DNA from 3 places in the Pseudomonas sp. 2024-210 genome. Region 3 is predicted to be linked to each of the others. Evidence: riboswitches for the same ligand, from Rfam matches in the RefSeq annotation. Region 3 holds a riboswitch; each other region holds the start of a gene.
What was found. Region 3 has a riboswitch for cobalamin ahead of ACI7MX_RS18070 (ABC transporter substrate-binding protein). Riboswitches for the same ligand answer to the same signal wherever they lie in the genome.
Positions count from the first base shown of each region.

Region 1: another riboswitch for cobalamin. It lies ahead of cobW (cobalamin biosynthesis protein CobW); the one in region 3 lies ahead of ACI7MX_RS18070 (ABC transporter substrate-binding protein).
Region 2: another riboswitch for cobalamin. It lies ahead of cobO (cob(I)yrinic acid a,c-diamide adenosyltransferase); the one in region 3 lies ahead of ACI7MX_RS18070 (ABC transporter substrate-binding protein).

Region 1 is NZ_JBJGEJ010000012.1:65,179-73,094, reverse strand. Features, by position in the region: gene ACI7MX_RS16650 (sugar ABC transporter permease) at 1-86, opposite strand, end outside; gene ACI7MX_RS16645 (sugar ABC transporter substrate-binding protein) at 223-1,533, opposite strand; gene ACI7MX_RS16640 (AraC family transcriptional regulator) at 1,675-2,610, opposite strand; gene cobF (precorrin-6A synthase (deacetylating)) at 2,712-3,458, shown strand; gene ACI7MX_RS16630 (SGNH hydrolase domain-containing protein) at 3,582-3,734, shown strand; gene ACI7MX_RS16625 (glycosyltransferase) at 3,725-5,020, opposite strand; cobalamin riboswitch at 5,119-5,318, shown strand; gene cobW (cobalamin biosynthesis protein CobW) at 5,411-6,481, shown strand; gene cobN (cobaltochelatase subunit CobN) at 6,485-7,916, shown strand, end outside.
Region 2 is NZ_JBJGEJ010000005.1:254,064-261,979, reverse strand. Features, by position in the region: gene ACI7MX_RS10130 (cobyric acid synthase) at 1-1,248, opposite strand, end outside; gene cobD (threonine-phosphate decarboxylase CobD) at 1,245-2,237, opposite strand; gene cbiB (adenosylcobinamide-phosphate synthase CbiB) at 2,230-3,138, opposite strand; gene bluB (5,6-dimethylbenzimidazole synthase) at 3,135-3,785, opposite strand; gene ACI7MX_RS10110 (cobyrinate a,c-diamide synthase) at 3,782-5,095, opposite strand; gene cobO (cob(I)yrinic acid a,c-diamide adenosyltransferase) at 5,106-5,717, opposite strand; cobalamin riboswitch at 5,799-6,044, opposite strand; gene ACI7MX_RS10100 (PQQ-dependent sugar dehydrogenase) at 6,380-7,687, shown strand; gene ACI7MX_RS10095 (C40 family peptidase) at 7,755-7,916, opposite strand, start outside.
Region 3 is NZ_JBJGEJ010000014.1:98,449-106,364, forward strand. Features, by position in the region: gene ACI7MX_RS18045 (GNAT family N-acetyltransferase) at 1-343, shown strand, start outside; gene ACI7MX_RS18050 (OprD family porin) at 348-1,691, opposite strand; gene ACI7MX_RS18055 (pseudoazurin) at 1,688-2,128, opposite strand; gene ACI7MX_RS18060 (ABC transporter ATP-binding protein) at 2,151-2,927, opposite strand; gene ACI7MX_RS18065 (FecCD family ABC transporter permease) at 2,924-3,928, opposite strand; gene ACI7MX_RS18070 (ABC transporter substrate-binding protein) at 3,937-4,950, opposite strand; cobalamin riboswitch at 5,096-5,290, opposite strand; gene ACI7MX_RS18075 (DUF1624 domain-containing protein) at 5,323-6,486, opposite strand; gene ACI7MX_RS18080 (polyamine ABC transporter substrate-binding protein) at 6,906-7,916, shown strand, end outside.

The DNA.
Region 1 (7,916 bases), on a different contig from region 3:
ACCAGAAACCAGCTGGGGTCGAACCGGCGCGGCTTGCGCGTGGGCAGCGATGGCTCAAGTGCAGCGCTAACACTCGATATTGTCATGGTGATTACACCTTAATTGGGGCGTGTTCTGGTGTGGCTGCCGACGGCTGTACAAAGGTCCGTCGGGACGTCGAGAAAACAGGTTGCTGCGCAACCCTTCGCAGCCTTCGGCAGCGACCACAGGCTCGGATCATGTTTACTTGGGGTAGCCCGCGCGTTTCATCTCGCGCTCGGTGGTTTGTTGCGCGGCCGCGAGTGCCTGATCGACGCTGGTCTGCCCGATCAGCGCAGCGCTGAACAACTTGCCAACTTGGGTACCGATGGCCTGAAACTCGGGAATGGTCACCAGTTGAATGCCCACGTACGGCACCGGCTTGAGCGTCGGATCTTTGGGGTTGGCGGCTTTCAGCGACTCCAGCGTGACCTTGGCGAAGGGGGCGGCGGCCAAATACGCGTCGCTGTAGGTCGAGGCGCGGGTGCCCGGTGGCATATTGGCGATGCCGTCTTTGTCGGCGACCAGTGCGCCGTACTCTTTGGACGTGGCCCAAGTACTGAAGGTTTTGGCCGCGTCCTTGGCTTTGGACGTGGCGGGTACGGCTAGCGCCCACGAGTACTGCCAGGCACTGCCTTTGTCGGTGACCTGGTGCGGCGCAAACACGAAACCGACATGATCGGCGACTTTGCTCTGGGTTTTGTCCGTGACAAACGAACCGGCCACGCTGGCATCGACCCATATGGCGCATTTTCCGCTGTTGAAAAGCGCCAGGTTTTCATTAAAGCCGTTACTGGTTGCGCCCGGCGGGCCTGACTCTTTCAGGGTATTCACATAAAAGTTCAGCGCGTTCTTCCACTCCGGGCCATTGAACTCGGGCTGCCACTTTTCATTGAACCACCGAGCGCCGAATGCGTTGGCCAGCGTGGTAATCACCGTAATGTTTTCGCCCCAACCCGCTTTGCCGCGCAGGCAAAGGCCATATTGTTCCTTCTCCGGTTTGTTCAGGACTTTGGCGAATTGAGCGATCTGTTCCCATGTCGGGTGTTCAGGCATGCTCAGCCCGGCCTCCTTGAACAGATCGGTTCGGTAATAGGTCATTGAGCTTTCAGCGTAAAACGGCAGGGCGTAAAGGGTGCCGTTGACCGAAAGCCCCTCGCGCACCGCAGGGAACACATCATCGAGCGCATAGTTGGCAGGCAGGTCGTTCATCGGTTCCAGCCAACCCTTGGCGCCCCAGAGTGCAGCTTCGTACATGCCGATCGTCAGTACGTCGAATTGACCGCCCTGAGTGGCAATATCGGTGGTGAGGCGTTGGCGCAGAACGTTCTCTTCCAACACCACCCAGTTGAGTTTGATGTCGGGGTGCTCGCTCTCGAAGGTTTTCGCCAGCTTTTGCATGCGAATCATGTCGCTGTTGTTGACGGTGGCGATGGTCAGGGTCTGCGCCCCCAGGCTGATGCCGCTGACAGTCATGCAGGTCGCTACACATAGCGCTTTGACAGAAATATTCATTGAGCACTCCTCTTCATCCGCCGGGGAGGCATTTGAAGGACGGTTATTGTTTTTATAGCTGCCAGCCTGAGGCTGACACATGGGCCGATTACAGCCCGCCAATTCCGTCGTGACAAATCATTGGTAGCACTTCAATTGATACTATTTTGCACTGCGCAGGCGAACGCCCGATGGCGGTTGGTTTTGCTCGGTCACGCGCTGTACCGCCAGGCGCCGATAATGTGACGGTGTCATCCCTTTTAGCTGCTGAAACCGCCGGTTGAAATTGGAAATATTGTTGAAGCCGGATTCAAAGCACACGTCTGTTACGGGCTTCTCACCATCGACGAGCAATTCACAAGACCTGCTGATTCGCAGGCGGTTGACGAACTCGATAAAGCAGCGCCCGGTGGCCTGTTTGAACACGCGGGAGAAATAGGTGGGTTTCATGCCCAGATAGGCCGCCACTTCTTCGAGCGGCAGCTCGCGGGTGTAGTGGTTAAAAATGTACTCCACGGCGCGGTTGGTACGGTCGATGGTGTGCTCGTCGGGCAATGGGTTGGAGGTCAGCCCTGACAGCAAGTGGTAATCGTCACAATCGGCCAGCCGTTGCAGCAGGATCAGAAAGTGCCCCAGGCGGGTGACGCCGCTGGAGTCGGCGATGGCGTGCATCAGCGCTGTTACCTGTTCAAGGGTGGCGGGGCAACGGAACTCGATACCGTATTGAGCACGCTCCAGCAGCGGCGTCAGGCCTTTCAGTTCGGCAAAGACTTGGCTGGCGCTTTCCAGTAACTCATCGGTGAAATTGACCAGCATGTCGCGGTTTGGCACCACTTCATGTTCTCCAATCTGGCTGATCCAGTTATGGGGCAGATTGGGCCCGGTCAGAAACAGCGTCTGGGGATGAAAGTTGCCGATATAGTCGCCCACGAAGACTTTGCCGCTGCTGGCGGTGATCAGGTGCAGTTCGTATTCTTTGTGAAAATGCCAGCGTACCAAGGGGCATGGGAAACCATGCTGGCGGTAAATGATCGACAGACCGTTATGATCGTCCATCAGTTCATAAGACGGGTCAGTCGCTCGGGCGAGTCGCGTCATGGTTAAGTGCTTACTAGAGTAGTTATGGGCCAGATCATGCCGACTTCACCAGCGTCCTGCCAGCGCCGGTTAATGTTCCTCCACATAAAGGGCACGATTGGATGAAAACACTGCTTTTAATCGGTATCGGCGCAGGCAACCCGGAGCACATCACCGTCCAGGCGATCAATGCGCTGAACCGTGCCTCGGTGTTCTTTGTTCTGGACAAGGGCCAGACCACCGAGGACCTGGTCAGGCTGCGGCTGGAGATCTGCCAACGCTATATCGAGGAACCGAACTACCGCGTGGTGCAGGTCAGTGATCCTCAGCGCGACAGTGCTACGCCGTCGTACACCCAAGGGGTCGAAGACTGGCACGAACAACGGGCCGAAGTGTTTACACGTCTGATCGAGGAAGAACTGACAGAAGGGGAGTGCGGCGCCTTCCTGCTTTGGGGCGAGCCGTGCTTATACGACAGCACGTTGCGCATTCTGGATCGGGTTCGGGCCAATGGCTGCAGCGATTTTGATTATGAAGTGATTCCTGGCATCAGCAGCGTGCAAGCACTGGCCGCCCGGCATCGTGTACCACTCAATGAAATTGGCCAGCCGATTCGTATCACCACGGGGCGACGCCTGGTGGCTGAGGACCTGGACAACGTGGTGGTCATGCTCGATGCCCACTGTGCGTTTCAGGCGTTTGTCGGTGAAGACGTCGATATTTACTGGGGCGCCTACATTGGCACCGACGATGAAATCCTGATTGCCGGCAAGCTGGCGGACGTGTGTGAAAAGATCAAAACAGCCCGCGAGCAAGCCCGACAGCGCAAAGGCTGGATTATGGATACGTACCTAATCAGGCGGCCTTGAACATCGCCGACCGCCATCAAAGAGGAAGCAGACTTCTCGATTATAGGAAATTGAAGCCCGGGCCAAGCCGGGAGACATTGTTTTTTTGGCGTCACTGCGAATCCCGGAGTTGCAAGACCAGGACTGGGCCCTTGGCCAGACCGCGATCAGTGTTCGGCCTTTGATCCATTGGGCAAGCCGCTGTTTTTCGACTCCAATCATCTCAGCGGTCATGGTAACCGCGTGCTTGAACCTTCCTTCACCCAAGTGTTGCTGCACATCTGGGATCAATCCTGAAGGCGGTTTTTCGCTTCGATCCACTGCGACATGTATTGCGTACTTTTATGCTGGTGGTGTCGCAGCATTGCCCCGGTGAAGTTGTTGCGCCGGTGCTGTTCAAGCTCGGCGCGGCAGGCTTTGATGCGTTCAACCAGCGCCGGGCCGTGGCTCGACTGCAAGTACCGCTCAGCCAGCAGCTTCTGCCCGTGTTGTTGGGCCTGCTGCCAGGCCTGCGGGTTTTGGTAGAGGTCAATCGCGGCGGCAGCAATCGCGCTGGCGCTCTGTTCAATGGCCCCGGCCCACGGCAAGTCGCCGTGCATGCCTTCCGCGCCAACCGGTGTGGTCACATTAGGCGTGCCGCAGAGCATGGCATCGGCAATTTTGCCTTTGATCCCTGCGCCAAACCGCAACGGCGCCATGCAAACGCGAGCGTTACTCATGACGGCCAGCGCATCTTCGGCCCAGTTGAGCACGTGAAACCCTTGGGCCGGGTTGTGCAGGGCGGTGGCTTTAGGCGGGGTGTAGGCACCATAGACATGCAGTTGCGCGGTGGGCAGTTGCTGGCGAATCAAGGGCCAGATATGGGTCTTCATCCATAACACCGCGTCCCAGTTCGGCGCGTGGCGGAAGTTGCCAATACTCAGGAAGTGCTGACGCTGTTCATAGGGCACGTAGGTCTGCGGCACGTGGTCGACCATGAGCGGGCACCAGTGCAGCAATGCTTTGGGAACGTTGAAGTGCTCCACCAGCAAGTCGATTTCGTACTCGGAAATCATCAGGTTGAGGTCGCTGCGGTAAATCGCGGCCACTTCTCGCTGCGCCAGGTCCGCATCCGCCATGTGCTCATAGGTTTCGCGGGGGGCCGGGGCGAACAGGCTGCTGAAGTCGTCTTGCTCGGGGCTGTGCTTGAGCCGTGCCTTGAGCTGTTGCTGGCGGGCGTCACGCAGGCTTTGCAGGTCGGAGGTTTCCAGCACGCGCAATGCACCCGGGCAGTGTTTCTCGACCCTCCAGCCAAACTGCTCTTCCATCATGAAACGGTCGAACAGCACGATGTCGGGGGCCAGTTCAGTGATAAAAGCGTCAAAGCTGCTGTTATTCAGCTCGATGTTCACTTCATCGATGCCCAGTGTGGCCAGATCGGCCTTGTGTTCACCAATCCCTGCCGGGCTGCTGAAGGTGATGTGCCAGCCTTCCTGCAAAAAGCTCTCGATGATCTGCATCATGTGCCCACCCGCCGCTGAGGAGCGTGGTTCGGGCCACACGTAGCCAATGATCAGGACGCGGGTTTGCGGGGTGGACGGCATGGACAGATCCTTGAAGCGCAGAGGACGAAAAAAGGCGGCAATTAGAACACAACGCGCCCCTCGATACCGACTGGCATTGACCTGTTACATGGCACTGCGTAGCCTTGCGCTTTCGAGGTTCTTCGCACTGCGAAGCTAAGAAGGGAACGCGGTATGCCGCGGCTGCCCCCGCAACTGTAAACGGTCGATTACTGTGCAATGCCACTGCGTCATACGCGGGAAGGCGCAGAGTAGGGCGCAGCCTTTGGCTGACGCCCAGCCGTAAGCCAGGAGACCTGCCTCGTGACAGATTTTTATTTCAACCGGGCGGGGTGATCCGGTGGCGAAAACCCGCGCGCTCAGGCCCGCGATGTCGTCCCGTATGCCCGCCGCTTTGCCAAAGGGCATCCGATGAAAACACTGGCCAAAACCCCCGTCACCATCGTCACCGGCTTTCTCGGCTCGGGCAAAACCACCTTGCTGCGCCATATGCTGGACAACGCTCAAGGCCGTCGCATTGCCGTGATCGTCAATGAATTCGGCGAGTTGGGCATCGACGGTGAAATCCTCAAGCAATGCTCCATCGGTTGTACCGAAGAAGAGGCCAACGGTCGGGTCTATGAACTGGCCAACGGTTGTTTGTGCTGCACCGTGCAGGAAGAGTTCTTTCCGGTGATGCGCGAGTTGGTAGCCCGGCGTGGGGATATCGACCATATCCTGATCGAAACCTCTGGCCTGGCCCTGCCAAAACCTTTGGTGCAAGCCTTCCAATGGCCGGAAATCCGCAGCGCCTGTACGGTAGATGCCGTGATTACCGTGGTCGACAGCCCTGCCGTGGCGGCCGGTACATTCGCGGCCTTTCCGGATCAAGTCGATGCCCAGCGCAAGCTTGACCCCAATCTTGACCACGAATCGCCCCTGCACGAACTCTTTGCAGACCAACTGGCCAGCGCTGACTTGGTGATCCTCAACAAGGCCGATCTGATCAGCCCTGAGGACCTGGCCAAAGTGCGCGCCGAAGTCGCTGAAGAACTGCCACCGGCGGTGAAAGTCATTGAGGCCAGCAGCGGTCGCTTGCCACTGGACGTGTTGCTGGGGCTGGGTGCGGGTTCTGAAGACCATATTGATGGCCGTCACAGTCACCATGATCATCATCACGATGGCGATGATGACCATGACGATCACGACCACGATGCGTTTGACTCCATCTCCATCGAACTGCCGCAAGCTGAAGAGCGCCTGTTGATGGACGCCTTGAACGCGCTGGTGGTTAAGCACGGCATTCTGCGGGTCAAGGGTTTCGCTGCGATCCCGGGCAAGCCGATGCGGTTGCTGATACAGGGCGTGGGCACGCGTTTTGACAAACACTTCGACCGTGCCTGGGGCGCCGATGAGGCGCGCAACACCAAGCTGGTATTGATCGGTCAAGACCTTGACGCCGCATTGCTCGAATCCACCTTGCGTACAGCGTTGAGCGTATAAGCCATGCATTTGCTCAGGACTCAGCCCGGTGGCTTTGTATCGGACGATAACATTGCCGATTTAGGCCAGACACCTGCCGAGCTGGTGATCCTGTGCAGTGGCGATTCAAGCCTGGCACTGCTGGCCGAAGCGGCGCAGCAGTTGCCTGAAGATTATCCAAGCCTGCGTCTGGCCAACCCGATGCAGGTGCAAAACCATGGCTCGGTCGACCTTTACGTTGATCAGGTGCTCCAACACGCGAAGGTGATACTGCTGTCGTTGCACGGCGGCATTGGCTATTGGCGCTATGGCATTGAGCGCCTCATGCAACTGGCTGAACGCGGCGTCACGTTGATTCTGGTGCCGGGCGATGATCGCCCCGACCCGGAACTCAGCGGTCTAAGCACTGTGCCTGCAGAAGAGGGTGAACGGCTTTGGCATTTTTTGCGTCAGGGCGGGCGGCATAACGCGTTGCAACTCTATCGCTGCCTGGCCAGCCAATGGTTGGGGCGTGACTATGAGTGGGACGAACCACACACCCTGCCGCGTACCGCGATCTATCACCCGGCCCATTCCAGCCCGCAGCTCACGCATTGGCAAGCCGACTGGCTGGCCGGGCAACCCGTGGCCGCAGTGTTGTTCTATCGCTCTCACTTGCAAGCGGCCAACACCGCGTTTGTCGACGTGTTTTGCCAACGTTTGCAGGCCGCGGGGCTCAATCCCTTGCCCATCGCGGTGGCCAGCCTCAAAGAGCCGGGCTGTTTGGCCGTGGTACAGGACCTGCTGGATGAGGTGGACGCGGGTGTCATTCTGAACACCACCGGCTTTGCACAGTCCAGCCCGGAAGCGCCGCACCTGCGTCCGTTCCGGCGCAATATCCCGGTGATTCAAGCCATTTGCGCTCAGGATAACGAACCCGGCTGGCGTGACAGTGAGCAAGGCCTCGGCCCTCGGGACCTGGCCATGCACATTGCGCTGCCTGAGCTGGACGGGCGGATCATCAGCCGCCCGATCAGCTTCAAGGATCTGGCCTGGCGCAGTGAGCGCAGTCAGTCGGACGTGGTGTGCTATCGAGCGCAACCGGAGCGCATGGATTTTGTCGCTGAACTGGCCCGGCGCTGGATTGAGCTGGCCCGCGTTGATAATGCGGACAAGCGCATCGCCCTGATTCTGGCCAACTATCCGACCCGCGATGGCCGCATTGGCAATGGCGTCGGACTGGACACGCCGGCCGCCGCACTGAATATCTTGCGGGCCTTGCACCTTGAAGGGTATCCGCTTGATTGTCAGTTACCAGACAGCGGCACTGAGTTGATTGCGCAGTTGCTGGGTGGGGTGAGTAACGACCTGGACAGCCTCGATCTGCGTCCGTGCCTGCAAAGTCTGGCGCTCGATGAGTACCTGGCGATGTTCAAAGCCTTGCCCGAGGCCAATCGGCAAGCGGTGACCGAGCGCT
Region 2 (7,916 bases), on a different contig from region 3:
ACTCTGAGCGCCATCACAGCGACCGTCCTGCAAGTGCACCGCGGGCAGTTCCAATGCTGCGCCTGTGGTCACACCCGCATGAATTTCATACCCGCTGACCGCTGCGCTTTCCATCGTCAAATGCCCGCGCACATTGCGCAGTTGTTTCTCGGCCGCCAGCTCGGTGCTGAAGGCCAGCAAGCCCAGCCCATCGCTCGAACCCGCTGCCCCTTCTAGCCCCAGCGGGTCGTGAACCTGCTCACCGAGCATCTGCAAACCGCCGCAAATGCCCATTACTTTGCCGCCGTATCGCAAGTGACGGCGGATGGCCGTGTCCCAGCCATTAGCACGCAAATAGGCCAGATCACTGCGCACGCTTTTGGAGCCCGGAAGGATGATTAAATCCGCAGGCGGAATGGGCTGGCCTGGCCCGACAAACTGCAAGTTCACTTGCGGGTGCAAACGCAGCGGGTCGAAATCGGTGTGATTGCTGATACGCGGCAGCACCGGCACCACCACGTTCAACACCTGCTCCACCTTGTCAGTTTGACGCTGATCAATACCGTCCTCGGCCTCAAGATGCAGGTCCAGCACATACGGCAACACGCCGATCACCGGCTTGCCGGTACGCTGTTCCAGCCAGTCGAGCCCCGGCTGCAACAAGGCGATATCGCCACGAAAGCGATTGATGATGAAACCTTTGACCCGAGCCTGTTCAGTGGGCGAGAGCAACTCGAGGGTTCCGACCAGATGCGCAAAGACCCCGCCGCGGTTGATGTCCGCGATCAGGATCACCGGGCAGTCGACCGCTTCGGCAAAGCCCATATTGGCAATATCACCGGCTCGAAGGTTGATCTCGGCCGGCGACCCTGCGCCTTCAACCATCACCACAGGGAATTGCTCACACAAACGTTGATGCGAGGCCAGTACCGCCTGCATGGCGATGGCTTTGTAATCGTGATACGCCACGGCATTCATGCTGGTGACCGCACGGCCATGGATAATCACCTGCGCGCCAGTGTCGCTGTTAGGCTTGAGCAACACCGGGTTCATGTCTGTGTGCGGTGCCAGCCCGGCCGCCTGTGCCTGCACAGCCTGAGCGCGACCAATCTCACCGCCCTCTGCGGTCACGGCACTGTTCAGCGCCATGTTCTGGGGTTTGAACGGCACCACGCGCACGCCCTGGCGTGTCAGCCAGCGGCACAATGCCGTGACCAGCGTGCTTTTACCGGCATCGGAGGTGGTGCCTTGCACCATCAATGTGCTCATGGACTTTCCTTGGTGTACGCCAACAACGCCTGCTCCAGCCTCAGCCAATCGCCTTCGGTGGCGGGCAAGCCGAAGCGCACACTGCTGTTGTGGGGGAACAGACGCAGCAAAATGCCGCGTTGCGCCATAAATTCGTAAAGCCGGTCAGCATGGGGCGTGATCAACCACTGGAACAGCGCACAGCCGCCTTGTGGCAGTAAATCGTGCGCACTGAGCAAGCGCGCCAGACGGGCGCCAGCCAGTTCGCTGCGCTCACGCTGGCGTTGCTGGGCATCCCTGTCGAGCAGGCATGCCTTGCCGACAATCCGCGTCGGCCCACTGACCGCCCAAGGCCCGACCTGTTCGGCCAGCAACTTGAGCAGTTTGAGTTCAGCCAGCACAAAGCCCAGACGAACGCCCGCCAGACCAAAAAACTTTCCAAACGAACACAGCACAATCAGCCCGGTTCGCCAGCTATGGGTCGCCAGGCTCAGATCAGGCGTGTTATCCATAAATGCCTCGTCAACCACCAGCCAGCCCCCGCGCTGGGCCAGCCGTGCATGCCATTCAAGCAAACGTTCGGGAGACAGCTTCAAACCCGTGGGGTTGTTGGGGTTGACCACCACCAGCACATCCAGTGTTTCAAGGTAAAAATCGACTTCTTCTTCCATGATTTCCCGCACGATGTGCCCACTGCGCCGCCACGCTTCAGCGTGTTCGGCATAGCACGGCGACAGTACGCCAACCTTGCCGCTGCGGCGCAGACGCGGAAGCAGTTGAATCGCACATTGCGAACCTGGCACCGGCAGAACGTTCGGCGCACCATAGTAAGCACAGGCGGCGTGCTCCAGACCGTCATCCGATTCTGGCAACCGCGCCCAGGCACGGTCGGGAATGTCCGGTATGGCAAAGGGCCAAGGAGCCAGACCGCTGGACAAGTCCAGCCAGTCCGACTCGGCAATGCCGTAATGAAGGACTGCCTGACGTAAACGGCCACCGTGTTCAAGCATAGAATTCACTCCCCACGCACAGAATCAATAACCATAACCACACACCGCGTTGCACCAGTTGCCAGCCCCGGTCAATGGCGTCGGCGTCAGCGGGCGCGCCTTCACCCAGTTGCGGGCGCTCGTGCAGCTCACCGTGATAAATCGCGGGACCACCCAGCTCAACCGCCAATGCACCCGCACCCGCGGCCATGACCGGGCCAGCGTTGGGGCTGTCCCATTTTGGCGCCTGTGTGCGCCAGCACTTCATGGCGAGCCTAGTTTTGCCCAACACGGCGTAAGTCAACGCCACCAACCTCGCAGGAATATAGTTCAGCACATCGTCAATGCGCGCCGCCGCCCAGCCAAAACGCTCGAAGCGCTCATTGCGATAGCCCCACATGGCATCCAGTGTGTTGCTCAGACGATAGAGCACCACGCCCGGCGCGCCCGCCACGACAAACCAGAACAGGGCTGCGAACACTGCATCACTGCCGTTTTCAAGCACCGACTCAGTCGCTGCACGGGCCACCTCGGTGGCGTCCAGCTCACTGGTCTGACGACTGACCAAATAGCCGACTCGCGTGCGCGCCTCATCCAGATCATGGCAGCGCAATGCTTGAGCCACCGGTTGCACGTGCTCACCGAGGCTGCGCATACCCAGCGCGCAATACAGCGCCACAATATCCACTAACCAACCGATGTAAGGCAGCCATGACAAGGCGGTTGCCAGTACCGTCAAAGGCAGCACTGCCAGCACCCAAGCCGTTACACCATGACTGCGCCAGCCACGTCCGCCGGAGTTGAAGCGCCGTTCGATACGCTCGGCCATACGGCCGAACGCCACCAGCGGATGCCAGCGTTTGGGTTCACCGAGCAGCGCATCCATCGCCACCCCGGCCACGCACAGCAAGGCCACACTCATGCACTGACTCCCCAATAATTCTCATACACCAACTCGCTCAGAGGACGCGCTTGCGCCCACCCTTCCAGCACCAGCATCGGCGCCGGGTAAAACGCTTCGACTGGCCCCAGGCAGAGCACAGCCAGAGGCTTGGCACCTGCGGGCAAACCCAGCAGGTCCGCAAGGGCTTGAGGCTCAAACAAAGAGACCCAGCCCATGCCCAAGCCTTCGACACGAGCTGCCAGCCACAGGTTTTGAATGGCGCACGACAACGACGCCATGTCCATTTCCGGCAGGGTGCGGCGGCCAAAAATATGCTTGTCGCGGTCATCCATCAACGCTGCCACCAAGACCTCGGCGCAATCGTTGATGCCTTCCACCTTGAGCGTCATAAACTCATCGGAACGCTCACCCAACGCCTCGGCGGTACGCACTCGCTCCTCCTCGACCAACGCTTGAATCTTGCCGCGCAAAGGACGATCGGTGATGCGGATAAACCGCCAGGGTTGCATCAGTCCCACACTGGGCGCCTGATGCGCCGCCTCAAGCAAACGCGACAGCAGTTCAGGTGCCACGCTGCCGCCACTGAAGTGGCGCATGTCACGGCGCTCGGCGATCGCTCGGTAAACAGCAGCCCGCTCTTGGGGGCTAAATGCGTTGTTACTCATGACACCTTCACGGCGCACGGCGCAAATAACGCGGCAATGGCCTGGGGGTTGGACGGAAAGTAAAAGTGCACATAAGACGCGGTCATGCGCCCTTCGCGATACACCGCTTCTGCACCGCGCCCGCCATTGGGGCTCAAGCCCCGGGCAATGGGTGCAAGTTCTGTACTGGTCAGCGAGTGATGGTAGGTGTGACCACGCAACAGCCCTTCAGGGAGTTCGACGGCTTGCAATGCCAGCGCCGCCAGTCGTTTTTGCATGGTTGCCTCACCGGCCAGCAACCCCACCAGCTCAGCTCGCTGGCCTTCTACGTCGGTCAGGGCATCGAGCAGATAAAGCATGCCACCGCATTCAGCCAGCAAAGGCTTGCCACTGGCATGGTGGGCGCGTATCGCTTCCAGCATGGGGCGATTGCGTGACAGTTCAAGGTGATGCAGCTCGGGATAGCCGCCGGGTAAATACAGGCTGTCCGCTTCCGGTAATTGAGTATCGCGAATCGGTGAGAAGAACAGCAATTGAGCGCCCATCTCTCGCAATAACGCCAAGCTTGCGCCATAAGTGAAGGCAAACGCTTCATCACGGGCCACGGCAATACGTACGCCAGCCAACAGGGGCTCAACGACAACAGATTCGGGCGCGTCAAACGTCACTGCAGGTGGCAGCGCTACCTCGCAGGTACTGGCCAAGGCATTGGCCGCCGCGTCGAGACGGGCATCCAGGTCATTCAGCTCGCTGGCTTGTACCAAGCCCAAATGACGACTGGGCAACTCAATCCCGGTCTCGCGGGACAGCGCACCATACCAGCGTAAACCTTCGGTTAAACTGCCTTCCAGCAACTGCGCATGGCGCACCGTGCCCACTCGGTTGGCCAACACCCCGGCAAAAGGGAGGTCAGGTTGATAACGCGCCAGCCCCAACGCCAGTGCGCCAAAGGTCTGGGCCATGGCCGTGCCATCAATCACACCCAGCACCGGCACCCCGAAATGTCGGGCCAGATCGGCACTCGACGGCGTGCCGTCAAATAAGCCCATCACGCCTTCGATCAGAATCAGGTCGGCCTCAGCGGCTGCTTCCCACAACAGGCGACGGCTTTCATCGGCCCCCACCATCCACAAATCCACCTGATACACCGGCGCACCACTGGCACGCTCGAGGATCATCGGGTCGAGAAAATCCGGGCCACATTTAAACACTCGAACCTTACGCCCCTGATTGCGATGCAAACGGGCCAAGGCGGCGGTAACGGTGGTCTTGCCCTGACCGGAGGCCGGTGCGGCGATCAACACCGCTGGGCAATGACGCGACTCTCTCATGCTTCAACACTCACAATTCGATGCCTTTCTGGGCTTTGATACCGGACTGAAAAGCGTGTTTGATCACGCCCATTTCAGTCACCGTATCGGCCAGATCAATCAGTTCAGGTTTGGCGCCACGGCCTGTGACCAGCACATGCTGCATCGGCGGCCGGGCTTGCAGGTCGCTCAATACTTGCTCAAGGTCGAGGTAACCGTGCTTGAGCGCAATATTCAGTTCATCCAGGACCACCAGGCCGATCGCCGGGTCGCGCAGCATTTCGCGGGACACTTCCCACGCCGCTTCGGCGGCCGCGATGTCACGCTGGCGGTCCTGAGTCTCCCAGGTAAAACCTTCGCCCATGACGTGATACCGCACTTGCTCAGGGAAGCGGCGGAAGAAAATCTCCTCGCCGGTGCTGTTGCGACCCTTGATGAACTGCACAACGCCGCATTGCATGCCGTGGCCCATGGCCCGGGCCAGCATGCCAAACGCTGAGCTGCTTTTGCCTTTGCCATTGCCGGTCAATACCAGCAGCAAGCCGCATTCGTTTGGCGAGCTGGCAATGCGCTCATCCATAACTGCTTTTTTGCGCAGCATACGCGCCAGGTGACGCTCATCACGTTCAGGGGATTCATTCATGGCAGCTCTCCGTTGGGGCTGAATTAAGCAAACGGGAGGCGGGGGAAATTCGTCACAAATCACACTGCATCGCCCGCCGCGAGAGTGCTGGATGAATCAGGCCGGTCTCCGGGCTCATAAGCGGATCGTTCATTAATAGAACAATCCTTGACTGCACGCCTTCCCGTGGCTGTCCACAGTGGCACGCTGCGCAGTTTTCACTCATTTACCGTTGCGGGGGCAGCGCCGGGATCGTGGTCGCTGTGGTGATCACAGTCGTCTTCACCGGCTTCCCTGTTTCACTCGGCCAACCATGGGTTGCAGAGCACCTGAAACAAGCCGCGAAGGTTAGAGGGTTGGGGATGGAGCGTCAATTGAAGCCATAGCTTGAACGTAAAACGAGGTACCCGACGAATACACACGCCAGATTAGTTGTCAGCTACAGTTGAAAAAAAATCGTAGGAATTCTCAGCTGGAAAAGGCAATGAATGAGACGTTAACGGTTTTCAATAAAACGACAGAGGCACTTACACAGACAACAAAGTCGCTGCAAGACACGCACAACCTTTCACACCTAAAAAAACCACTGCCTACTCATTTTGTTCCAGGGCTCCTCCCTCCTGAACTATTTCTCCACGTCCCCTCTCTATCGATGTATACCCTCTACTCGACGGATATTTCTCATGACCAAATTAACAAATGCGGCGGTCATTCTTTTAGCGGCCGGTTTAGCGGCCTGTGGTGAAAGTTCTACTTTGCAGGTGAGTGACGGTTCCGGGCCCTCCCCGGCACTGCCTGAGCCCAACAAAACGCTGATCCCGACAGTCAATATTGCACCTGCCATAGGCTGGCCTGCCGGTGCGACACCTGTCGCAGCTCAAGGCTTGAAGGTTGCTGCATTTGCCCAGAATCTCGATCACCCACGCTGGCTCTACGTCCTTCCAAATGGCGATGTGTTGGTGGCAGAAACCAATGCCCCACCCAAGCCTGGAGACAGCAAAGGCATTCGGGGCTGGGTGATGGAGAAAGTCATGGGGCGGGCGGGTGCTGGCGTCCCCAGCGCAAACAGAATCACGCTGTTGCGCGACACAAATCAGGACGGCATTGCCGATACCCGCTCTGTGTTTATCGAAAACTTGAATTCCCCATTCGGGATGACCTTGGTGGGTAACGATTTGTATGTCGCTGACTCGGATAAGCTGTTGCGCTTCCCCTACCAGGAGGGTGAACAGTCCATCAGTGCTAAACCGATCACGGTTGTCGAACTTCCCGGTGGCCCGCTCAACCATCATTGGACCAAAAACGTTATCGCCAGCCCGGACGGTAAAAAACTGTATGTGAGCGTGGGCTCTAACAGCAATGTTGGCGAGAACGGTCTGGACAAGGAAGAAGGTCGAGCCGCGATCTGGGAAGTTGATCGGGCCACTGGCAACCATCGAATTTTCGCGTCCGGATTGCGTAATCCCAATGGCATGGCTTTGGAACCCAAGACAGGCAAGCTCTGGACGGCGGTGAATGAGCGAGACGAAATCGGTAGCGATCTAGTGCCCGATTACATGACGTCGGTGCAAGACGGCGGGTTCTACGGCTGGCCTTTCAGTTATTACGGGCAGCATGTGGACACTCGAGTCAACCCGCAGGATTCGGAGTTAGTCGCCAAAGCGATTGCTCCTGATTACGCTTTGGGCCCGCACACCGCTTCGCTGGGCCTGACCTTTGCCCAAGGCAGCCAGTTATCCGACTTTAAGGAGGGCGCATTTGTAGGCCAGCACGGTTCATGGAACCGCAAACCGCACAGTGGCTATAAGGTGATTTTTGTGCCATTTACCGGGGGTAAACCTAGCGGGATGCCGGTTGATGTGTTGACAGGTTTTCTGAATGCGGATGAAAAAGCCCAAGGGCGGCCAGTGGGCGTGGTGATTGATAAACGAGGGGACTTGTTGGTTGCCGATGATGTGGGCAACACCGTGTGGCGTGTGTCACCGAAGTAGGCACTCTGCTAGCCACCCCTAGCCCTCCCCCTATGGGAGAGGGTTGGGCTCAAAGGCTTTCACCTGCTTACGGAAGACGCGCCAGATGCTGCTCGGTCGGCAACACGCGTTTGGCGTTCAGATAGGCTTTTTGCCAATAGGCCTTGGACAGGCTGTCCAGTTTGACTGTGCCGCCGGTAGCAGGCGCATGGACGAAACGGCCTTCTCCGACATAGATTCCAGCGTGGCT
Region 3 (7,916 bases):
AGGCTGCTTTCTGATCGCGCGTCAGAATGGGCGGATCGTCGCCTCGATTGGCTATGTGCCCTATGACCACCGTTTTACGCAACTGGATTATCGGGGGCTCAAGGTGGTTGAGGTGGTGCGTCTGTTTGTACTGCCACCGTGTCGCCGCTCAGGGGTGGCGCGCGCGCTCTACGACGCCTTGAAAACCCGTGCGGTTGAAGCCGGTGTCGAGCTGATGTATTTGCACACCCACCCGTTTCTGCCCGGCGCTATCGAGTTCTGGCGGCGACAGGGTTATACCATCACGGATGTAGAGGACGATCCGGTCTGGCAAACGACCCATATGCAGTGCCGTTTGCCGTAGCCCGTCAGAAACGGCCGGTGAGCGGGTATTCAACGGCCAGGCGAATCTGGTCAGTGTCCAGTTCCGCTTGCGCGCTGTTGCCCCGATGCACGTTGTGGCGCAGTGAAATGATGGCACCCTTGGCGGTGCCACTTTGCACCACATAACGCGCCTCCAGATCACGTTCCCAGTGTTTGCCATTCTTGCCGTAACCTAAATACGCATAGCCGCCTTTGGGGTCTACGTGGCTGCCGTCGATATGGCTGCCGCGCACATAGGCTGCGCTGAAAACCAGTCCGGGCAGGCCCCACGGGGTCATGGCCAAATCGTAACGGGCTTGCCAGGACTGTTCGTTTGGTGCGTTGAAGTCAGACAATTGCACGGCATTGGTGATGAAGATTGCGCCGCGTGTCACGTAGTCAAATGGCGTGTCGCCGTGCACTTTCTGGTAGCCAAGGCTCAAGTTATGCGGGCCGTGGGCGTAGGTGCCAAGCAAACTCCAAGTGGTGTTGTCGATAGTGCCTGACAACGCCTTGCCTTCATCGGTGGTGCGGTACAGGTTGAGATTCAGCGAAACGGACTGGTTGTCATCGATGGCCTGGCTGAACACTGCGCCCAGATAGTGCTGGTTCCAGGTGTCTTGATAACGAGACGTGTACAGGCTGGCTGTCAGGTTCTTGGCCGGGGTATAGACCATACCCGCGAGGTCAAATGCATCGCCTTTTGGCCCATTCGAATAGTTCACCACAAAGCCCTGATCGTGGCTGCTGGCGTTACGGTCAGTGCTCTCGGTAAAGTGTCCGCCGACCATTTTCAGTGCGTTAAATTCGTTGCTGGTGACAAATGCGCCGGTGGCTGTTTCGGGCAACAGGCGGCTGTCGGACGAGCTGAATACCGGGGTTTTGACGCGTTGCTCACCGTAGGACACGACGGTGTTGGACATGCGCAGCTTGACCGCCGCGCCGGCCCGGCCGTAATTGTCTTTGGGGTAGCCGTCATTATCCAGCCCCAGCAGGCGGGCCTTGCCCGCACGGCCGCCGCCACTGTCAAGTTTTAGCGCCATGTAACCGTGAGCATCAATACCCACTCCGATAAGCCCTTGGGTAAAACCTGATTGCAGAGTGCCCATTAACCCGTAGGCCCATTCCTCGGCATAGCCATTGCGCTCAGAACGTGGCTTGTAGGCATTGCGTGAGCCACTGTTGCTGGCACCGTGGCGGTATTCGCGATGGTCATACACCGTGCGATTAAGCACGTTCCAGGTGCTGTCTTCGATAAAACCGTTGGCTTGCTCCTGTGCAGACTCAGCCAATGCCAAGGGGCTGGCAAGGGTCAGCAGTAGGGCGGAGCGAGAGTAGAGGCCGGTCATTGAGCCGCCTGCTGTTTTTGCAATGCAGCGTTCATGCGGTCCAGTGCACGCTTGGGCAGGGTGGCGGGCAGTTGGGGAGCTTGCGCGGCCGGTTCGCCGACCTGAATCAGCATCACCATGCCCATCGCAAGGTGCGGAATGCATTGAATGCCGTAAAGCCCGGGAACGGTAAAGGTCTGTTCAATTTCCTCATTGATTTTGCCTTTGAACGCTTGCGCCCCATCAGGCAGTAGCTCCGGCAAAGTGGCGGCGTTATGGCCACTTTGCGTGGCGACGAACTTGACGGTATCGCCGGGGGCTATCTGTAAGTAATCCGGCTCATAGACCATGCCAGCTGTGGCGCTACGGGTGAGCATTTTCACTTCATGGGTTTGGGCCCACGTAGATGAACAGAGCAGGGCAGCACTCAACAGCACACCAAGGGATGAAATACGCATCGTGGTTTATCCATAAAAGGGTTCAAGAGGGGCGCAAACGCAGAATCTTTGCCCCGTCGAAAGGGTCGGTCAAATAATGGGCGTGTACACCAAATGTGGCGTGCAAGCGTTGGGGGGTCAGCACATCACATGGCTTGCCCAGAGCGACCAACTGCCCCCGTTCTAACACCGCCACGCGGTCGCAACTCAGCGCCTGGTTAAGGTCATGGAGTGCGATCAGTGTGGTGACGGTCAAATCCTGCACGGTCTTCAAAATAGACAGCTGATGCAGGATGTCCAAATGGTTGGTGGGTTCGTCCAGCAGCAGAATGTGCGGACGCTGGGCCAAGGCCCGGGCAATGTGAACGCGCTGACGCTCACCGCCCGAAAGGTCGCGCCAAATCCGCCTGCGCAGATGGCTCACGTCCACATCGCGAAGCGCTTGTTCGACGATGGCAGTGTCTTCCACCGACCACGGGCGCAGCGCCGACAGCCAAGGTGTGCGGCCCAGTGCAACGGCCTCGAACACACTCACGGCGTCGTGGGTATCGGCCTGTTGCTCGACCACGGCCAGTTGCTGCGCAATACGCCGCCTGGCCATTGCCTGCAGCGGTTGTCCGTTCAGCAGCACCTGGCCCTGACTGGCGGTACGTAGATTGGCCAGCAGCTTGATCAAGGTCGACTTTCCCGAACCGTTCGGGCCGACAATGCCCAGCGTCTCGCCAGCGCGAACCTTCAGATTGATACCGTTTAACAGTACGCAATCGCGCACCGCGTAACTCAGGTCGTGGCAACTCAGCACCGCACGCTCATCCGTCATCGGGCACTCCTGCGGCCTATCAGTATCAACACAAACACCGGCGCGCCCACCAAGGCTGTGACGACACCGACGGGGATCACTTGCCCCTTGATCAGGGTGCGCGAAAGAATATCGGCCGCTATCAGAAACAGGGCGCCACCCAGCGCGCTGGCAGGCAGCAGCCGGCCATGGCCAGTGCCCAATAGCAAGCGCGCAGCATGGGGGATGACCAGCCCGACAAAACCGATTGAGCCGACAATGGAGACCATCACAGCCGTGATCAGCGCCGTACAACTGATCAGCAGAAACTGCATGCGGCGCACCGGGATACCCAGTGAGGCGGCTGAATCACTGCCAAAGGCAAAGGCATCCAGCGCCCGCCGGTGCCACAGGCACACCGCCAGCCCGGCCAGTGCCACCGGCACGGCCAGCCACACCGAAGGCCAGCGCACGCCGCTGAGATTGCCCAGTAACCAGAACATAATGCCGCGCGCCTGTTCGGCACTGGCCGATTTAGTGATCAAAAAAGCGGTGATGGCGTTGAACAGTTGTGAACCGGCGATGCCGGCCAGGATGATTTGGCCGGTTCCGTTAGCAGGGCCACTGGCACGGGCCAGCAATACCACCAGTGAAAAAGCACCAATGGCGCCTGCAAATGCACCCGCCGACAGGCTGATGGCCCCGGCACCCAAGCCCAGCAAGGCAATCAATACCGCGCCGGTTGAGGCACCGGCTGAAATGCCGAGCAGGTAGGGATCGGCCAGAGGGTTGCGCAATAACGACTGCAACACCACCCCGCAGGTGGCCAGCCCGGCACCGCAGGCGGCAGCGACCAGTGCACGGGTCAGTCTGTAGTTCCACACAATGCCTTCGTCTATAGGGTCCAGCACATAGCCAGCGCCCCACATTTTGTTGGCCAGGACCCGCACCACCACGCCCGGCTCAATCGCGGTTTCACCAATGGCCACTCCGGCAAGGATGGCCAGCAACAACATCGCCAAGGACGCCAGCCAAGGCAGCATTCGCACACTCATTGCGCCGCGTTGCTGTCATGAATGGCGTTTGCGAGTGTTTCAAACCCGTCAAAAAGACGCAGGCTGGCCTGCATGGCGTCGGCATCGAGAATGATGATGCGGTTGTTTTTGACCGCATCCATGTTGCGGGTCACTGGATCAGAGCGCAGAAATTCAAGCTTTTTCTCATAGTCGTCCGCGGGGAAGCGACGGCGATCCATGCGTGCGATGACCACAAAGGTCGGGTTGGCTTTGGCCAGTGTTTCCCAGCCAACCGTTGGCCATTCTTCATCGGACTCCACCACATTGCGCACGCCCAGCGTGTTGAGCATAAAGTCAGGAATGCCCTTGCGACCGGCCACGTAGGGGTCGATGTCGAGGTCGGCACTGGAGAACCAGAACAGCGCGCTGGTGTGCTTGAGGTCTTTGCCCTTGATTGAGGCCAGGGATTTTTCCAGACGCGCTTTGAGCACTTCATTAAGTTGCTCACCGCGATCCTGCACATCAAAAATCTGCGCCAACTGGCTGATGCTTTTGTACACGCTGTCGATGCGAAAGGGTTGCAGGCGTGTGCCGTCGGCGCCGACCAGATTGTCTTTGCCCTCGCAATCGGAGGGCATCAAGTAGGTCGGGATGTTGAGTTCATGAAACTGTTCGCGGGTGCCGACCACGCCTTGTGGACCGACCATCCACTCCAACTGCACGGCGACCAGTTCAGGGCGCTTGCCGACCACCGCTTCGAAACTGGGATCGTTGTCTGCCAGACGCTCAACCTTGTCGTTCTGCGCTTGGTACAGGGGAGAGACATCGTTGAACCACAGCGAGGTACCGACCAGCTTGTCGCCCAACCCCAAGGCATAAAGCATTTCAGTCCCGGCCTGGCCGATGGTCACGGCGCGTTGCGGGGCATGTTGAAATGTCAGCGCCGTGCCACAGTTCTCTATCGTCAATGGATAGTGGGTGGGAGCGGCCAGGGTCAGGGTAGGCATGCTCAAGGCGGTGGCAAGGGCGGCGGCGCGGTACAGCATCATGATGCAATCTCCATTTGGATCGTACACAGAGCGGGAGCGTACGGCCTGGAAACACATCGTTGAGCACGGCTTTTTAAGCAGAGCAAGGCCGGTCAGGTGAATGACACGCGCAGCAAGGATGTCCTTCCCGGGCACCCCGCCGGTCAGTAGGTGTTGCTATGCCGGCAGGTCTCCTGACTGATGCGTCATCGCCCGGCTCCAGCCTTCCCGGGGGTAACCCAGTGGCGTTCAAGGAGCAGGCTCAGCACCTACAGTTGCGGGGGCAGTTCCGTTTGGGGCTGTGTTAGCCCCTCGGATTCCCTTTTAATCCCGTTTGGGGACCGGCGGCGGCATGTTAGACGAACACGTCGTGGATAGGGGAAAAACTCATTATCAGAAGTATTTCAGCCATGAAATATCTCGTCGCCGACTTTTCAGCGCAGCAAACCAGCGCACGGGCATGTACAGCGCAGCAGCCAGCAACACAGCCATCAACCAGACGGCGACGATACTGTCGAATCCAAAGTAACTGCCCTGATTGAGACCAAAAACCGCGACGCCGATCAGATAAAGCACTTTCAACGCGTACAGATGGAGCAGGTAAAAGAACATGGGCGCAGCGCCAAATACCGCGAGGGTGCGAACCCATGCACGGTGTTGCGCCCGTTCAAAGGCCAGTAACAGCAAAAAGCCTGCGCCCAGCGTTAGTGCCAGAAACAGCAAAGAAGGCGGGTACTTGGTGATATTGAAAAAGCTCATCAACGTGGCCAGCCAGTGGTCGTGGTCCACCCAGGCAGCCTCGCCATACCCATTGAGTAATCGCAACAACACAAAGCCGAGCAGGGCGCCCAGACCCGAGCGCAACAAGTACTGCTGACGCTGGCTCGCCGAGGCGCTGCGTGCAAACCACGGGCCCAGGCAGTAGCCCAACGCGATCACGCCTATCCACGGCAATAGCGGGTAGGACGTGCGCAATCGCAGGGTCTCTGAGAATTCGATCCAGCCGCGATCATGCAGCACCGCCCACGGCACATGCAGGGCTGAACCCTGCGGGAAATGGACGGTGTCGAGCAGGTTGTGCCCGCCAATAATGATCATCGCCAGTAGCAACAGAAGAGGGCGCGGCAGCCACACCAGCACCGCCAGAGCCATCATGCTGACGCCAATGGCCCAAATCACTTGCAGATAAATCACGGTGGGAGGGAATTGAAAGGTCCAGGCGAAGTTCACCAGCGTGAACTCCAACACCACCAGGAACAGCCCGCGTTTGAACAGAAACGCCGAAACGTCGCGTGTGCCCTGATATTTTTCACCGAACAGGTAGGCTGAAAGGCCCGTCAGCAACACGAACACTGGCGCACACAGGTGGGCAAGGGTGCGACTGAAAAACAGGCTGGGGTCGGTGAGTTCTATGTTCATAGGGTCTGCGACTTGGCGGTGCAGAAAGAAGGTTTCGCGCACATGGTCCAACAGCATAAACAGGATCACACACCCGCGAAGGGCGTCGATGGACAGCAAGCGCTGACGTGAGGGCGGGGCATGGGCAGTGGTCGTCATTAGGGGATCGCAAACAAGGAGTAGGTCAAAAGTGCTGTTACCTTATAACATCCGTATTGAGGTTGTCATCCGATAACAGCGCTGCCGTGAACCGATCCGATAGTTTTGATCGTGCTCAACCCCGAGATCAAAGCTCGGCGACCATCAAGCTGTAAGGCGTTAAGTGTAAATAACTTCCTGTTCTCCCTCTTACAGCGGTTGTTTAACAGTGGCAGATACCAATCGGGTCACACACATTGGCCAAATCTATCCCTTTTTGGCCGGTCTCCCACTGTGATCCGGCCAAGTGCTCAGCAAGAATCTAAAGCGCAGACACATTAATCAAAAAATATCCGATGTGCCCTTGGCCAGTTGCAGTCCGCATAACCGAGCGCAGATTCATTTCGTAGCGATCTCACGCCACTTTGGGGAACTCATTCATGGTCTCGATAAAACATTTACTCGGCGCCGCCGTGTGTTCACTGTCGCTGCTAGCCGCTGCCGTGCACGCTGAACAGCGTGAACTGCGGGTGTACAACTGGGCGGACTACATCCTGCCGTCCGTGCCCAAAGACTTTGCCCGCCAGACGGGCATCAAGGTGATATGGGACACGTTCGATACCAATGAATCCCTTGAGGCCAAGTTACTGACCGGCAACTCGGGCTATGACCTGGTGGTGCCGTCCAATCAATTTCTCGACACCCAGATCAAGGCCGGGGTATTCCAGAAGCTCGACAAGTCGAAACTGCCCAACTGGCAGCATCAAGACCCGGCCTTGCTCAAGTTGCTGGAAGCCAATGACCCCGGGAACCAATACGCCGTGCCGTATATGGTCGGCACCGTGTTGATCGGCTTCAACCCGGCGAAGGTCAAGGCAGCGCTGGGTGACGACGCGCCGGTGGACAGTTGGGACCTGGTGTTCAAACCCGAGAACATGGAAAAGCTCAAATCCTGCGGTGTGGCCATGCTCGACTCGCCCTCGGAGATTCTGCCATTGGCACTGCATTACTTAGGTCTGGACCCCAACAGTGAAAACCCGGCCGACTATGAAAAGGCCAAGGCGTTGATGATGAAAATCCGCCCCTACGTCACCTACTTCAATTCGGCCAAGTACATGACCGACATTGCCAATGGTGATATTTGCGTGGCCATCGGTTACTCGGGCAGCTTTTATCAGTTTGCCAATCGCGCCAAGGAAGCCGGTAACGGCGTAGTGGTTGACTGGCGCTTGCCAAAAGAAGGGGCGCCCATCTGGTTCGACACCTTTGCGATTCCTAAAAGTGCCAAAAACGTTGAAGAGGCTCACCAGTTTCTGAACACCTTGCTGGAGCCCAAGGTCATTGCCAGGATCAGTGATTTCCTCGGCTACCCCAACGCCAACAAAGACGCGCTGGCGTTGATCAACAAGGACATTAACGACAACCCCAACCTGACACCGACCCCTGAGGCC